DNA from 2 places in the Metabacillus sp. KH_069 genome. Region 2 is predicted to be linked to the other one. Evidence: riboswitches for the same ligand, from Rfam matches in the RefSeq annotation. Region 2 holds a riboswitch; the other holds the start of a gene.
What was found. A riboswitch is a leader RNA that binds a small molecule or an ion and turns the genes downstream of it on or off. The one in region 2 is predicted to bind thiamine pyrophosphate.
Positions count from the first base shown of each region.

Region 1: another riboswitch for thiamine pyrophosphate. It lies ahead of AC3ISE_RS17960 (MTH1187 family thiamine-binding protein); the one in region 2 lies ahead of thiC (phosphomethylpyrimidine synthase ThiC).

Region 1 is NZ_CM174460.1:3,547,271-3,555,335, forward strand. It holds rRNA gene AC3ISE_RS17935 (23S ribosomal RNA) at 1-1,872, opposite strand, end outside; rRNA gene AC3ISE_RS17940 (16S ribosomal RNA) at 2,106-3,655, opposite strand; gene AC3ISE_RS17945 (ABC transporter ATP-binding protein) at 3,977-4,723, opposite strand; gene AC3ISE_RS17950 (ABC transporter substrate-binding protein) at 4,725-5,717, opposite strand; gene AC3ISE_RS17955 (ABC transporter permease) at 5,734-6,522, opposite strand; gene AC3ISE_RS17960 (MTH1187 family thiamine-binding protein) at 6,497-6,787, opposite strand; TPP riboswitch at 6,889-7,001, opposite strand; TPP riboswitch at 7,144-7,245, shown strand; gene thiT (energy-coupled thiamine transporter ThiT) at 7,353-7,925, shown strand; gene AC3ISE_RS17970 (hypothetical protein) at 8,028-8,065, shown strand, end outside.
Region 2 is NZ_CM174460.1:3,892,277-3,900,341, forward strand. It holds gene AC3ISE_RS19635 (Ger(x)C family spore germination protein) at 1-637, opposite strand, end outside; gene AC3ISE_RS19640 (GerAB/ArcD/ProY family transporter) at 621-1,721, opposite strand; gene AC3ISE_RS19645 (spore germination protein) at 1,705-3,249, opposite strand; TPP riboswitch at 3,559-3,668, shown strand; gene thiC (phosphomethylpyrimidine synthase ThiC) at 3,790-5,499, shown strand; gene AC3ISE_RS19655 (FAD-dependent oxidoreductase) at 5,946-7,277, opposite strand; gene AC3ISE_RS19660 (ABC transporter permease subunit) at 7,502-8,065, shown strand, end outside.

The DNA.
Region 1 (8,065 bases), 350 kb from region 2:
CCGGGCAGGCGTCAGCCCCTATACTTCGCCTTGCGGCTTCGCAGAGACCTGTGTTTTTGCTAAACAGTCGCCTGGGCCTATTCACTGCGGCTTTTCAGGGCTATGAACCCTAAAAAGCACCCCTTCTCCCGAAGTTACGGGGTCATTTTGCCGAGTTCCTTAACGAGAGTTCTCTCGCTCACCTTAGGATTCTCTCCTCGCCTACCTGTGTCGGTTTGCGGTACGGGCACCTCTCACCTCGCTAGAGGCTTTTCTTGGCAGTGTGGAATCAGGAACTTCGGTACTAAATTTCCCTCGCCATCACAGCTCAGCCTTATATGAGAAGCGGATTTGCCTACTTCTCAGCCTAACTGCTTGGACGCGCATATCCAACAGCGCGCTTGCCCTATCCTCCTGCGTCCCCCCATTGCTCAAATGGTGAGGAGGTGGTACAGGAATATCAACCTGTTGTCCATCGCCTACGCCTTTCGGCCTCGGCTTAGGTCCCGACTAACCCTGAGCGGACGAGCCTTCCTCAGGAAACCTTAGGCATTCGGTGGAGGGGATTCTCACCCCTCTTTCGCTACTCATACCGGCATTCTCACTTCTAAGCGCTCCACCAGTCCTTACGGTCTAGCTTCAACGCCCTTAGAACGCTCTCCTACCACTGTTCGTAAGAACAGTCCACAGCTTCGGTGATACGTTTAGCCCCGGTACATTTTCGGCGCAGAGTCACTCGACCAGTGAGCTATTACGCACTCTTTAAATGGTGGCTGCTTCTAAGCCAACATCCTGGTTGTCTAAGCAACTCCACATCCTTTTCCACTTAACGTATACTTTGGGACCTTAGCTGGTGGTCTGGGCTGTTTCCCTCTTGACTACGGATCTCATCACTCGCAGTCTGACTCCCAAGGAGCAAGTCTTTGGCATTCGGAGTTTGACTGAATTCGGTAACCCGATGAGGGCCCCTAGTCCAATCAGTGCTCTACCTCCAAGACTCTCATACTTGAGGCTAGCCCTAAAGCTATTTCGGAGAGAACCAGCTATCTCCAGGTTCGATTGGAATTTCTCCGCTACCCACACCTCATCCCCGCACTTTTCAACGTGCGTGGGTTCGGGCCTCCATTCAGTGTTACCTGAACTTCACCCTGGACATGGGTAGATCACCTGGTTTCGGGTCTACGACCACGTACTAAAACGCCCTATTCAGACTCGCTTTCGCTGCGGCTCCGTCTCATCAACTTAACCTTGCACGGGATCGTAACTCGCCGGTTCATTCTACAAAAGGCACGCCATCACCCATTAACGGGCTCTGACTACTTGTAAGCACACGGTTTCAGGATCTTTTCACTCCCCTTCCGGGGTGCTTTTCACCTTTCCCTCACGGTACTGGTTCACTATCGGTCACTAGGGAGTATTTAGCCTTGGGAGATGGTCCTCCCTGCTTCCGACGGGATTTCTCGTGTCCCGCCGTACTCAGGATCCACTCTGGAGGGAACGAAGTTTCGACTACAGGGTTTTTACCTTCTCTGACGGACCTTTCCAGGTCGCTTCATCTACCCCGTTCCTTTGTAACTCCGTATAGAGTGTCCTACAACCCCAAGAGGCAAGCCTCTTGGTTTGGGCTAATTCCGTTTCGCTCGCCGCTACTTGGGAAATCGCGTTTGCTTTCTCTTCCTCCGGGTACTTAGATGTTTCAGTTCCCCGGGTCTGCCTTCAATATCCTATGTATTCAGATAAAGATACTGTTCCATTACGAACAGTGGGTTTCCCCATTCGGAAATCTCTGGATCAAAGCTTACTTACAGCTCCCCAAAGCATATCGGTGTTAGTCCCGTCCTTCATCGGCTCCTAGTGCCAAGGCATCCACCGTGCGCCCTTCATAACTTAACCTAAATGGTCAGCCGCATCTAAGATGCGTTTCGCATTTCGTTGTTTGTTCAGACATAAATGTCTAGAAAATCACTAATTATGGTAAGCGTAAATCTCAGTGAATTACTTGTTATCAATTACGTTATCTAGTTTTCAAAGAACAACCGACAAATCAGAAGATTTGTCTTCTATTATAGAGAGAATGATCTCTCAAAACTAAACAAAAACCAAAAGCGTCCTCATATATTCCTTAGAAAGGAGGTGATCCAGCCGCACCTTCCGATACGGCTACCTTGTTACGACTTCACCCCAATCATCTACCCCACCTTAGGCGGCTGGCTCCTTGCGGTTACCCCACCGACTTCGGGTGTTGCAAACTCTCGTGGTGTGACGGGCGGTGTGTACAAGGCCCGGGAACGTATTCACCGCGGCATGCTGATCCGCGATTACTAGCGATTCCAGCTTCATGCAGGCGAGTTGCAGCCTGCAATCCGAACTGAGAATGGTTTTATGGGATTGGCTAAACCTCGCGGTCTCGCAGCCCTTTGTACCATCCATTGTAGCACGTGTGTAGCCCAGGTCATAAGGGGCATGATGATTTGACGTCATCCCCACCTTCCTCCGGTTTGTCACCGGCAGTCACCTTAGAGTGCCCAACTGAATGCTGGCAACTAAGATCAAGGGTTGCGCTCGTTGCGGGACTTAACCCAACATCTCACGACACGAGCTGACGACAACCATGCACCACCTGTCACTTTGTCCCCCGAAGGGGAACCTTCTATCTCTAGAAGTGGCAAAGGATGTCAAGACCTGGTAAGGTTCTTCGCGTTGCTTCGAATTAAACCACATGCTCCACCGCTTGTGCGGGCCCCCGTCAATTCCTTTGAGTTTCAGTCTTGCGACCGTACTCCCCAGGCGGAGTGCTTAATGCGTTAGCTGCAGCACTAAAGGGCGGAAACCCTCTAACACTTAGCACTCATCGTTTACGGCGTGGACTACCAGGGTATCTAATCCTGTTCGCTCCCCACGCTTTCGCGCCTCAGCGTCAGTTACAGACCAGAGAGTCGCCTTCGCCACTGGTGTTCCTCCACATCTCTACGCATTTCACCGCTACACGTGGAATTCCACTCTCCTCTTCTGCACTCAAGTTTCCCAGTTTCCAATGACCCTCCCCGGTTGAGCCGGGGGCTTTCACATCAGACTTAAGAAACCGCCTGCGCGCGCTTTACGCCCAATAATTCCGGACAACGCTTGCCACCTACGTATTACCGCGGCTGCTGGCACGTAGTTAGCCGTGGCTTTCTGGTTAGGTACCGTCAAGGTGCGAGCAGTTACTCTCGCACTTGTTCTTCCCTAACAACAGAGTTTTACGATCCGAAAACCTTCATCACTCACGCGGCGTTGCTCCGTCAGACTTTCGTCCATTGCGGAAGATTCCCTACTGCTGCCTCCCGTAGGAGTCTGGGCCGTGTCTCAGTCCCAGTGTGGCCGATCACCCTCTCAGGTCGGCTACGCATCGTTGCCTTGGTGAGCCATTACCTCACCAACTAGCTAATGCGCCGCGGGCCCATCTGTAAGTGACAGCCGAAACCGTCTTTCCAACTTGAACCATGCGGTTCAAGATACTATCCGGTATTAGCTCCGGTTTCCCGGAGTTATCCCAGTCTTACAGGCAGGTTGCCCACGTGTTACTCACCCGTCCGCCGCTGACCTGCTGGAGCAAGCTCCAGCAAGTCCGCTCGACTTGCATGTATTAGGCACGCCGCCAGCGTTCGTCCTGAGCCAGGATCAAACTCTCCGAAGAAAATTTGTGACTCAATTTGTTGCTGACTTCAAAAATTTAAAACGTTTGGTACGCTTTTGGTTTTGTTTAGTTTTCAAAGATCATTTGCTTCAAGCGAAGCTTTATTAATATAACATTTTGCCGTTTTAAAGTCAAGCATTAATTTCACTTTTCTTTTTTCAGGCTGTGTTGCTTTTTCGCGTTTTTCGCGGCAACGAATAATAATATACCACGCTGAAATTCCCTTTGCAATAGCTTTTTTATCATTTTATAAAAAAAGATTTTAAAGATCGAAAACGCACTGAATTTGCATGAAATTCAGTGCGTCATTTTCTAGCTGAATCAGGTCTTTTTCAAATAAAGAACATCAAGCAACCTCCGTTTAAGTGAAGCAAACTTCATACTTGTAAAGAGATCATCTGTCCTTGGCCGGGTAAACTCCACACTAACTTCTTCTATTATTCGTCCCGGTCTGGGCGAAAGAATAAAGATTCTGTCTGACAGAAAGATGGCTTCATCCATATCATGAGTAATGAATATCACTGTCTGTCCCATTTCCTCGCATATTTGGATAAACCACTTCTGCAGCTCAAGTCTTGTCATCGCATCAAGCTTGCCAAACGGTTCATCTAATAGAAGGAGTTCTTTATTATTTAAATAGGCTCTTAGGAAATTGGCGCGCTGACGCATTCCGCCCGAAAGCATAAAAGGATAATGATCTTCATATCCTGCCAGCCCGAATTTTTGGAAAAGACCGCGCGCTTGAATGCGCGCTTCTTCTTTCCCGCTGCCTTGTATCTCTAAAGGAAGAACGACATTATCCAAAACCGTCCTCCATGGAAACAGTACATCACTTTGGGGCATATATCCGACAAGCCCGGTTTTATTCGTTATCTCTTCTCCATTGTAATGGACAGTGCCATTAGTCGGTTTATTGATGCCGGCTATAATATCAAGCAATGTACTTTTCCCGCAGCCGCTTGGTCCAATGATGCTTACAAATTCGCCTTTTTTCACAGTCAAGTCTGTCGGCAGCAGGACATGCTGGTCTTCAGAATAAGATTTGCTGATTTGAGAAAGAGTCAGCATGTTATTCCTTTCCTTCAGGCAGGAACTCATTTGTAAAAGCTTCGCTTGGGTCGATGTTCTCTTCAATCAGCTTTCGTTCATACATCCAATCCGCATATCTTTTCCAGACTTTTTCTTCTTGTATGCCCCATTGCTTTGCATCTCCCTGATACTGGTCACTTAACCACACTTGACTGTCCTTAACCAGCTGTGCATTAATCTCAGGTACGTTTTTAATCAGGATATCCGCTGCCTTTTCCGGATCCTCAATAGCAAATTGATAGCCTTTTGATGTAGCTTTCATGAAGGATTGGACCATTTCTTTGTCTTTTGCCATTTTGGATTCGCTTGTTGCAATAAGTGGAGTGTAATAGTTTAAAGCTGGATCAAGGTCTTTTAGATAGATGTAATTCAATTCAATTCCCTGGCGATCAGCTTCAACTCCGTCCCACCCCTGGAAAATCCATTGAAAATCGGTATCGCGTCCGATTGATTTGAAAAAGTCAGTTGCTCCAAGCGTGACATAATCCACTTTTTCAAAGTCTGCATTCGATTTATCCATGACAGCTTTGATAACAGCTTCTTCTGTCGGAGAACCCCATCCCCCATATCGTTTCCCTTCAAAATCCTTTGGAGAAGTGATGTTTTCTTCTTTTAATGAAGCAAATGCAGAAGTATTCTCCTGAATGATTGCTCCTATTGAAACAATCGGAACGCCAGTTGATCTTGCATGTGTAATATTCTCCTGATGGCTGACGGCAAAATCAACTTCACCCGAAGCAACAATCTGATCAGCACTGACTCCTTCGCCCGGTTCTACGATTTCTACATCAAGACCCTCTTCTCTATAGAAGCCCTTTTCTTTCGCTGTATAAATGCCTGTATGATTTGTGTTTGGAAACCAATCCAGCATAATCTTTACTTTTTTCAATTCCTCATTAGATGCTTTTTCGGCTGATCCGCATCCAGATAAGATGAACACTAAACTAGATAAAATAAATAAGAATTTCTTCATTTCTTTCTCCCCCGTGCTAATTAGAATGCTTTTGCTGCTTGTATTTCCAGGGCATCATGATTCTTGCCAGGATTTCAATGAGTGCAAAAATTATTAAGCTTAAACCTACTATTAAGATGATCGCTGCAAATACTTTTTCTGTTAGAAACGATTGTGATGATCGAGTTAATAGAATGCCGAGTCCTTTGCTTGCACCCAGCCACTCTCCGATAACGGCTCCCATCACACTGTATGTTCCTGCTATTTTTAATCCTGAAAAAAAGAAAGGCGCTGCAGCAGGAAGTTTCAGTTTTATAAACATCTGCCTCCCGCTTGCTCCAAGCGTTTGCATGAGCTTCACCATGTCCCTGTCAACTAAACGGAATCCATCAGACAGGTTGATGGCAATCGGAAAGAAACAGACGAGCGCCACCACGATGACTTTAGGAAAAATACCGAACCCAAACCAGATGATAAGCAGTGGAGCAAGCGCGATTATGGGAATGGTCTGCGAAAGAACAAGCAGCGGTTCAACAGATTTTCGAACCCACTCTGACATGTCTATCAAAATAGCAATCAATACTCCCGCGGCTATTGCGATCAATAATCCAAGCACTGCTTCCGCCAGGGTCTGCAGGATATGGACGCCTATCGTCCCTCTCATTTCTGCAAGCGTGATGAAAATATCAGTCGGGCGCGGCAGAATCCATTTTTCCACTTTAGTGACGATGACAGCCAATTCCCATAAAAAGAAGAACGACAGCAGCACAATACCAGGAAGCGCAATCCCTGAAAGGGTGTTAACGGTATTTCTTAAGTTTTTCATCCATTGTGACCCCTTCTTTTGGACGGTAATGAATTTTCATGTGAGTCATTACCTCAGTCGCACCGGCTGAAATGCAGGCATCCTGCGCTTGCTTGACAATTTCAATCAGTCTATCAAGCTCTCCCTCCATTACCGTCTCCATTGCACCAACCTCATATTTCACTCCGGATTGCTGGACAACCTCGATGGCTTTGTCGACAATTTCATATGTATTCCCCTCTGATGATTTAGGCAGCACCTGAAATGCTAGATTTACACTGGACATTCTTTTTCCTCCTTAAATTTTTTTCATATATGAACAGCTGACCGAACGACAAAAAAGGCTGCCACTGGGGCAGCCTTAACGCATTCGCAAAGTTATGGAAAAATAACGCATCTTCCGCATTCCCTCCGCTGGCATTACCCAGATCAGGTTAAAGGGTCGATACAAGAATCAGTATCCTCTCAGCCAAGTTCACTCAGCTCCCCTGCATATATTGAATTCATGGAAACTATAGCAAGATTCCTGAAAATTGTAAAGATATAAGAAAGGGCTTTCCAAACTTTTCTGAAAAAAATCTCAATATATCCTTGTCGAATTTTGCAACTTCCTGTATAGTAGTGTCTAAATCATATATTGCATTTGACCACTTGGGGAGCCATTCGGCTGAGAGTGAACATTCTGTTCAGACCCGTTGAACCTGTATAGTTAAAGCTTACGTAGGGATGTGGCGATGGATTCAAGTGATAACCCAACCAAAGCAGTGCGTGGAAACCATCCGACATTCCCCGCATTGCTTTTTATTATGGAAAAAAACAGCCCCGGTCGAATGCCGAAAAGGGGAAAAGCTATGCAGACAAATACACGTCTTGTTTTCTTAGTAGAGGCAGCAATCCTTGGAGCGATTGCATTTCTGCTTGATTTAGCAACAAGTTTCATTGGCAAAATGCCGCAGGGCGGGTCGATCTCGCTTGCGATGATTCCAGTTCTGATCATGGGTTTTCGCCACGGTTTAAAAGGCGGACTGCTTACAGGGTTTTTACTTGGCGTTTTGCAGACGATTATGGGCTACACTACAATCGTGCATCCGGTACAGGGTTTTCTTGACTATTTTGTCGCATTTACCGTCGTGGGTGCCGGAGGAGTATTTTATAAGCAAGTCCAAAGCTCTTTGAACCCGCTAAACAAAAAACGGTTAATTACTTATGTAGTGGCGGCAGCTTTTCTCGGAAGCTTTCTGAGATTTGCAGCACATACACTTGCAGGAGCTGTATTCTTTGCAGAATTTGCAGGAGATCAGCCCGTTCTGCTGTATTCAGCCGGCTATAATGCATCGTACATGGTGCCGACATTTGTCATTTGCTCCATTATCTTAGTATTGATGCTGACAACTTCTAAATCTCTTGTCTTAAAAAGAAAATAGATTCTGGCAAAAGCACCGATTTTTTCTCGGTGCTTTTTTTGTCATAATCTCTCATTCGTCTGCATGTACTAGTAGTAATAGATTTCTTATGGAGGGCAAACGATGAATCTATCTTACTCATTCATGCTGCTGACCTTTTT
Region 2 (8,065 bases):
CAGAAAATTTATCTTTGTGAAAAAGGGCCGTTCCGATTAAATCGGCTGTATGATTTTCTTTATCAATCTTCATATATGGAAGAACGAGACCTTTTCCTTCATCGAATAAAACCGTGCACATGGTTTGAATGGTTTCAACAGGTACGACAGAAGACGTTTCGGAAGTATCAATAAGCCCTGCTAAATATTGTCCAATCAATTCCTCGCCGACCTTTTGCAGATTAAGAATTTCCTGAGGATTTTCCTCAACAACGACAAATTTCCCATTCAGAGGGTTTTCAGGAGTACGATAGAGGACATCCGCTATTTGAAACAACCCCTTTTCAGCGAGATCATCCTCTATTAAAAAAATTTTATTTTTAGCGGTCATCACCGTTCCGGACATTTGCTGATTGAGCTTTATTTTTGCATTTCTTGGCGAGGTTGCTGTTACAAAAAATGTTTTATTGATGGGCTGCTGTTCTTTAGACGTATAGGAGTGAATAGACGTAGTCGTTAAAATTTCATCATCATTCGTGATTTGAAAGGCAGTAGCTGACATGAAAACCGTGTTTTTCAGCATTTTTTGATCCCAGCACCCCGTAAACAACGGCAGCAACAGAAGCGCCGGGATTATCCGCTTAAAAGGTCTGATCATGCTTTTTCTTCCCCTTTCTGAAAAAGGATAGTATCAGCAAACAAATTGGGATAGTAAACACAAATATATAGGAGAGTTTATCTACATAATCACCGAGTTTTCCTGCCAGCTGATCACTTTCAGCCGGAGATAAAGCAAGTAAGGATACTGCTAAGACGATTAACGGAACAAAAGAACGATGATTTTTCTTATTAAACACATTCTGCATGGCTGTGCTTGCAATATATATGTACATCAGACCCGACGTAATAACAGAAACGACCCAAATAGCAAGGAAAACAAGATCCACCCTTTCAATAACAGAATAGGTAATGGCCTTGAGCAAATAAAGAGTTGGTTCAGGTACAATCTTCATCTCTTTTGGACTAAAAAACACATAACTGGTAAATGTAATGTACGAATAAAAAATGGTCACAATGATATTGCTCACCGTAACAGATTTCAATACCTGATTCGGCTGACTGTTTATATATGGATAAAGAAACAGCATGATTTCAAAGCCAAGAAAGGACATAATTGCTTCTTTGCTTCCCAGTAATATTTTAACCAATCCGCTGTCTCCGATAGGAAAAATATAGCGGATATCAGCTGTTTGGTAAGCATTGAGCGTGAGCAAAAAAAGAAAAATCAGCAAAAATGAGACAATCACGAAAAACCGTGCCATTTTGCGGATATTCTCTTTTGCAAAATAGACTGAAACTGAAGCAAGGAGCAAGATTAAAACCCATGCCGGAGTTTCATGATAAATCCATCTCTTTAATACATTTACATACAATACAGCGATTAAGCTTGAAACGAAAATATAAAACAGGACGTAGCCCAAATTAACCAAATTCCCTAATATTTTGCCAAGCAGCAGTTTATTGATGTCAAACAATGACTTATCCGGATATTTTTTAACCAGCAGCCAAAATAAAATGGTGAATAGCTGGGCAAATACACCTGCAATAATCACTGATATCCACCCATCCGTACCCGACACAAGAAAGATATTATAAGGCAGCGACAAGACTCCGATGCCGATCTGAGTTTGAAGGACAAGGAAAAACATCTGTTTGTGCGTGATATTATGATTCGTTTTCATGCTTCGACCAATTCCTTAACGAATTTTGTCTTCTGATCTTTTGAGGAGATGTTTCTCTCGGACGATCATTCATATACCAATGATGCATTCTCAGCACAGAATCTTTAATGTTTCCAAACTGCATCGGAGCAAGCGGATAAAAGTAAGGTGTACCAAACGATTCCAGCAGTGTGAGGTGCATGAGAATGATAACGAATATAAAAACAATTCCCAGATAGCCGAATATCGCTGCACCAAACATCATTGGGAAGCTCACAAGCCGCAGTGCTGTGCTCATCTCATTTGAAGGGACAACAAAGGAAGCGATAGCGGTCAAAGCAATCACAATAATCATCATATTAGAAACTAAATTTGCTTCTACAATGGCTGTCCCGATGACTAAACCGCCAACTACACCAATGGTTTGCGAAATCGACGTCGGCAGACGCAATGCCGCTTCGCGCAGCAGTTCCAAAATGATGACCATCAGGAGTGCTTCAGCTATAGGAGGAAGAGGCACATTCTCAAGAGAACTTTTAACAGTCAGAATCAAATCATTCGGAATGAGTTCATAGTGGTATGAAATGGTTGCTATATACAAAGCCGGCAAGCTTATGGCAATAAAGAAGCTTATTATTCTAATAAAACGATAAAAGGATCCGAAAATCCAGCGGCTGTTGTAGTCTTCAGTTGCTTGGAAGAATGCAAAAAAATTAACAGGTGCAATCAGGGCAGATGAGCTTCCCGTCGGCAATATGGCTACTCTTCCTTCAAATAGATTAGATACAACCTTATCCGGACGCTCAGTACTTAAAATTTGCGGAAACAGAGAATATGGTGAATCCTCAATCGATTCTTCTATAATTCCGGGTGTATCAACAGCATCAATTTTTATAGACTTTAATCTCGTGAGAACTTTCTCAATTAATTCTTTGTTTGTTAGATGGTTTATATAAAGAACCGCTACCCTTGTTCTTGATATGTTTCCAATCTCCAAGTATTTCACAACTAGACTTCCATCTAATATTCTTTGTCTGATTAAGTTGAGATTTATATCCATATTCTCCGTAAAACCTTCATGAGATCCGCGGACAACCTTTTCATTTTGAGGCTGTTCAACAGATCTTGCCTTATTGAGCGCAGAATCAATGGCATAAATGCAATCCAAATCTTCTATCAGAAATAAACATGCACCCTTACAAAGAAAATGAATGGCTTCATGAATATCCTTCGTTTTCAAAATCGAGGCAATTGCAACAACATCCTCAACCTCTCCCGACTCTGCTTGCTGCAAGGGTCCTAAAATATCCTGATTGATTTTTTCAGACATCATAAGCGGCACAAAATAAAGCAATAACCCTTGCTTCCCTTTGAACATAACCTTTCTTTGGCCTAAATCATCCGTATGATCCAGGTGAGTCAGGATTTTTGCGATATTCACATTAAAATGGGAAGAAACAGGTATGTTGGTATCTTTGGGAGGTGCCGTATTCATAGGCTGCTGTGGCGTTTGCTTTGATTGTTTTTTTTTCTTGAATAAAGAAAACATAGACTCACCCCTCCACTAGAATCTTTATTAGTTTCTTAGTATGTTGGTAAAAGTATGCATCCGAATATTTTAGAAAGAAAAGCGCAAGCGCCCGTTTGGCGCTGGCATGTCAGATAAGGGTCCGAGGAGCCTGAGCGATTCCGCTCGCCATCGAAGCGCAAATTTTTATACTTTCTTATCTCAGTCTGTAATCAGGTACAAGGAACCACAACCTTGTACCTGGATTATTTTCAACATTTTTAATTGTGAAAATAATCACTTGCAGCCTGCTGCTTTTCCTGCTATATTGCTAACAAATGAATATTTTATTCATTCTGCTGGGGGAGTCCATGATGCTGGACTGAGAAAAGAACGAGAGTCTTTGACCCTTTGAACCTGATCTGGATGATACCAGCGTAGGGAAGCGGTGTGGCGTAGGCCGTTCTTTTTGGCTTTTTACACATACTGTTCCAAGGGTTCTGTTCATTAACAGAACCCTTTTTCTATTCTTTCGCGGGTGCAGATCAAAACTCTACTAAACGATATGAGGAGGAGTTAAGATTGGATTTCGCATTTACTAAACCGTTTGAGGGCAGCAAAAAGAGGTACAAAACAGGATCAAGAGAGGACATTTGTGTTCCTTTTAGGGAAATTGAACTCGCGCAAAATCATGAGCCTGTGCTTGTTTATGATACGAGCGGTCCATACACAGATTCAGCAGCTGCCATTAATATTAAAAAAGGATTGCCTGAAGTAAGAAGAAGCTGGATTTTTGATCGGGGGGATGTTGAAGTATATTCAGGGCGCAGCGTAAAGCCTGAGGATAACGGCCGCCAAGAGAATGTCACTCCACATGGAAACGTCTTTACTGGTGACAGAAACGTACTCCGGGCAAAAAAGAATGCTAATGTCACTCAGCTTCATTACGCCAGAAAAGGGATCATTACACCGGAGATGGAGTACATAGCCATTCGTGAAAACATGGACCATGAATTCATTAGAAGTGAAGTCGCGGCCGGCAGAGCCATCATTCCGGCAAACATCAACCATAGAGAAAGTGAGCCGATGATCATCGGCAAACATTTCCATGTCAAAATCAATGCCAATATAGGCAACTCAGCCGTCACTTCATCCATTGAAGAAGAAGTGGAAAAAATGACATGGGCGATTAAATGGGGGGCTGATACCATCATGGATTTATCGACTGGCAAAGATATTCACACCACCAGAGAATGGATCATCAGAAATTCTCCAGTACCTGTTGGCACAGTTCCCATCTATCAGGCGCTTGAAAAAGTGAATGGCATTGCTGAGGATTTGACCTGGGAAGTTTATAGAGATACCTTAATCGAACAGGCAGAACAAGGGGTCGATTATTTTACTATTCATGCTGGTGTATTGCTGCGGTACATTCCTTTAACCATTAAAAGAACAACCGGAATTGTATCACGAGGAGGATCCATTCTCGCTGGCTGGTGTTTAGCCCATCACGAAGAAAACTTTCTATATACCCACTTTGAGGAGATTTGCGAGATCTTAAAGCAATATGATATTTCCATTTCCTTAGGTGATGGCCTGCGTCCCGGATCGATTGCAGATGCAAATGATGAAGCCCAATTTGCAGAACTAGAAACCCTGGGTGAGCTCACGAAAATCGCATGGAAGCATGATGTCCAGGTGATGATCGAAGGTCCTGGACATGTTCCGATGCACATGATTCGGGACAATGTAGAAAAGCAGCAGGAAATTTGCCATGAGGCGCCTTTTTATACACTTGGACCATTAACAACTGATATCGCACCGGGGTATGATCATATCACTTCAGCTATAGGTGCAGCGATGATCGGCTGGTTCGGAACGGCGATGCTATGCTATGTGACGCCGAAAGAGCACTTGGGATTGCCTAATAAAGATGATGTCCGCGAGGGAGTCATTGCTTATAAGATTGCTGCTCACGCCGCTGACCTGGCCAAGGGACACCCAAATGCACAGTATAGAGACGATGCCCTGTCTAAAGCCAGATTTGAATTCCGGTGGGAAGATCAATTTAATCTATCCCTTGACCCTGACCGGGCAAAAGAATATCACGATGAAACGCTGCCGGCTGAGGGAGCTAAAACTGCTCATTTCTGCTCAATGTGCGGTCCTAAGTTCTGTTCGATGAGAATATCCCACGATTTAAGAAACACGGTAAAAGAACAGGAAATGGAAGAAGGACTGAAGCAAAAGTCGAAAGAATTTGTTGAAAAGGGTTCGGCTCTTTATCAGTAGGATGAGTTATGCTGCGAATGCTGCAGCGGTTTACAGCTATCTGGCCTGTGCCTGCTTTTTTCTGTGAAAATAATTAATGGTGTCAGTCCTAGTAGTACCGCCACTTTTGACGGTTCAAAGCTTAAAAACTGGCATCAGTCTCAGTAGTGCTACCACTTTTAAGGATTCAAAGCTTAAAAACTGGCACCATTCTCCTTAGTGCTACTACTTTTGACGGTTCAAAGCTTAAAAAGTGGCGTCATTCTCCTTAGTGCTACTACTTTTGAAGGTTCAAAGCTTAAAAACTGGCGTCAATCCCAGTAGTGCTGCCATTTTTAACGATTCAAAGCTTAAAACTGGCGCCAGCCTCCTTAGTGCTACCATTTTTGATGGCGCAAGGTCCCAAAAGAAGGGGCTGTCCAATAAGTCAGAAAAAATGACTTTATGGATAGCCCCTTCATAATATCTTACTGTATTGCCTGCAAACCTGCCTGGTTCAAAAAGTTCCAGGGCTTGTTGTAATGCGGCTGGAAGAAAAAGTCGACAAAGCCAAGCTCATCAATCGTCATGCCATTTTGGATGCAGACAGATAACGTATTGATTGATTGAGTCAGATCCGCTTTTGACATCACTTGTGCACCCACAATTCTTCTTGTTTCTTCTTCATAAACGACCTTCAAAGTGACAGATTCGTAAGATGGCATGAATTCAGGACGATCATTCTCTAAGATTGTGATACTTTTCACATTCATATCCATAAAAGAAGCGACTGTTTCTGTCATTCCAGTTGAAGCGATATTGTTTTCATAAATCTTAATGCCTGATGTACCTTGAGTTCCCATATATTTGATTGTTTTCTTTACTAAGTTTTTTGCAGCTAAAGTTCCCATGCGGACGGCATTTGTAGCCAGTGGAATATACGCATGCTTCCCAGTTGGATTGTAGAGAATCGCGCAGCTGTCGCCTGCTGCAAAAATATCTTCATTGCTTGTTTGCATATACTCATTGACGATGATAGCGCCATTATCCAGCATATCCACCTGCCCTTGCAGCAAACCCGTATTCGGTTTAAATCCAATGCAGAGCACAACTAAATCTGTCTCGTATGCGCCCTTTGTTGTCACTACTTTTGAAACATGGCCATTTTCGCCTTCAAATTTGCTGACTGTCTCACCCAAAGCAAGAGTAATGCCGCGATTTTCAAATTCGTTTTCAATGACTTCTGTATATTCTGGATCCAGATATTTGCTTAGAATACGGTCTGAACTGTCTATTAAAGTAACTTCTTTTCCGTAAGATTCAAACGCTTCTACAAGCTCAATTCCAATATAGCCTGCCCCAACGACTGTAATTTTCTGGGCATCCTTTGCTTTTTCAATGATATTATTTGCATGAGTATAGTTTTTTGAAAGGACGATATTATTCAATTGAATTCCTTCTAAAGGAGGAACAATCGGCCAAGATCCTGTCGTCATCACTAATTTGTCGTACGTATCTTCAATGACCTGACCTGTTTCAAGGTTTTCAGCCGTCAGTGTTTTCGCCTCTGAATCGATAGATGTCACGGCATGTTTCATTTTCATCGTTACTCCCATATTCTCAAGTTCCTGAGGTGAAGAGTAAAATAAGCCCTGTGCGTCCTGAACAACTCCTCCTACATATAACGCAATGCCGCAAGATAAGAATGAAACATTATCATTTTTTTCATAAACCGTAATTTCTGCTTCCGGATAAAGCTTCGTCATATTTGAAACAGCTGCTGTTCCAGCATGTGTACATCCAATCACTGCGATTTTCATAAAAGTAGTTCCTCCTTGAGATTATCATTTGTGAATGTTTTCACATAATATTGTGAAGTTATTCACATATGTTGCTTAATTCATATTATATTCCCCTATTTTCAAAAACGCAAGAGATATTGTGAAGTTTTTCACATAATGTTTTTTCCCTGTTACTATCTATTCATCAGCCAATCGTCATGGTAGAATTTTTACAATACTCTGAAAAAAATCGAGGTTTTCAAATGAAATCTGCCATAGAAATCAGCAAGCACATTCTACTATTTCTCTTAATTGTTCTATCTCTCATTCTAGTCGTTCTTTTCCCAAGAGATGTTGAAATACGAGCTGAGGGCAGAGCACAGACAGTTATATTTGACTATCAGTTTTCATGGTCTGTTTATCAAGAAAACATAACATCTTTTTTCAGCGGCGTTTATAAGGATAAAAGCCTTGGACTGACAAAATATGAACGCCCCGTAGAAGAAGAAATGAAACTGTATTTTTCAAGAAGCATAAAAATCATTATGACTGCTTTCCTCCTGAGCTCAATTTTTGGAATCCTGAAAGGAGTATATGATGCAGCGCACCCTAGTCCGCTCGGAATGATTTTTGGAAAAGGATTCACATGGGTGCTGCAGGCCTTTCCTGATTTCTTCCTGTTTCTCTGTCTGCAGTGGGTTCTCATCATCTATTTTAAGGACTATGTCGACCTATTTGGACACGATAACTGGTACAGTTTTTTGTATCCCGCTCTGCTGGTGTCCATTTATCCTGCCCTGTACATAAGCCGCATTACTGCTGCATCC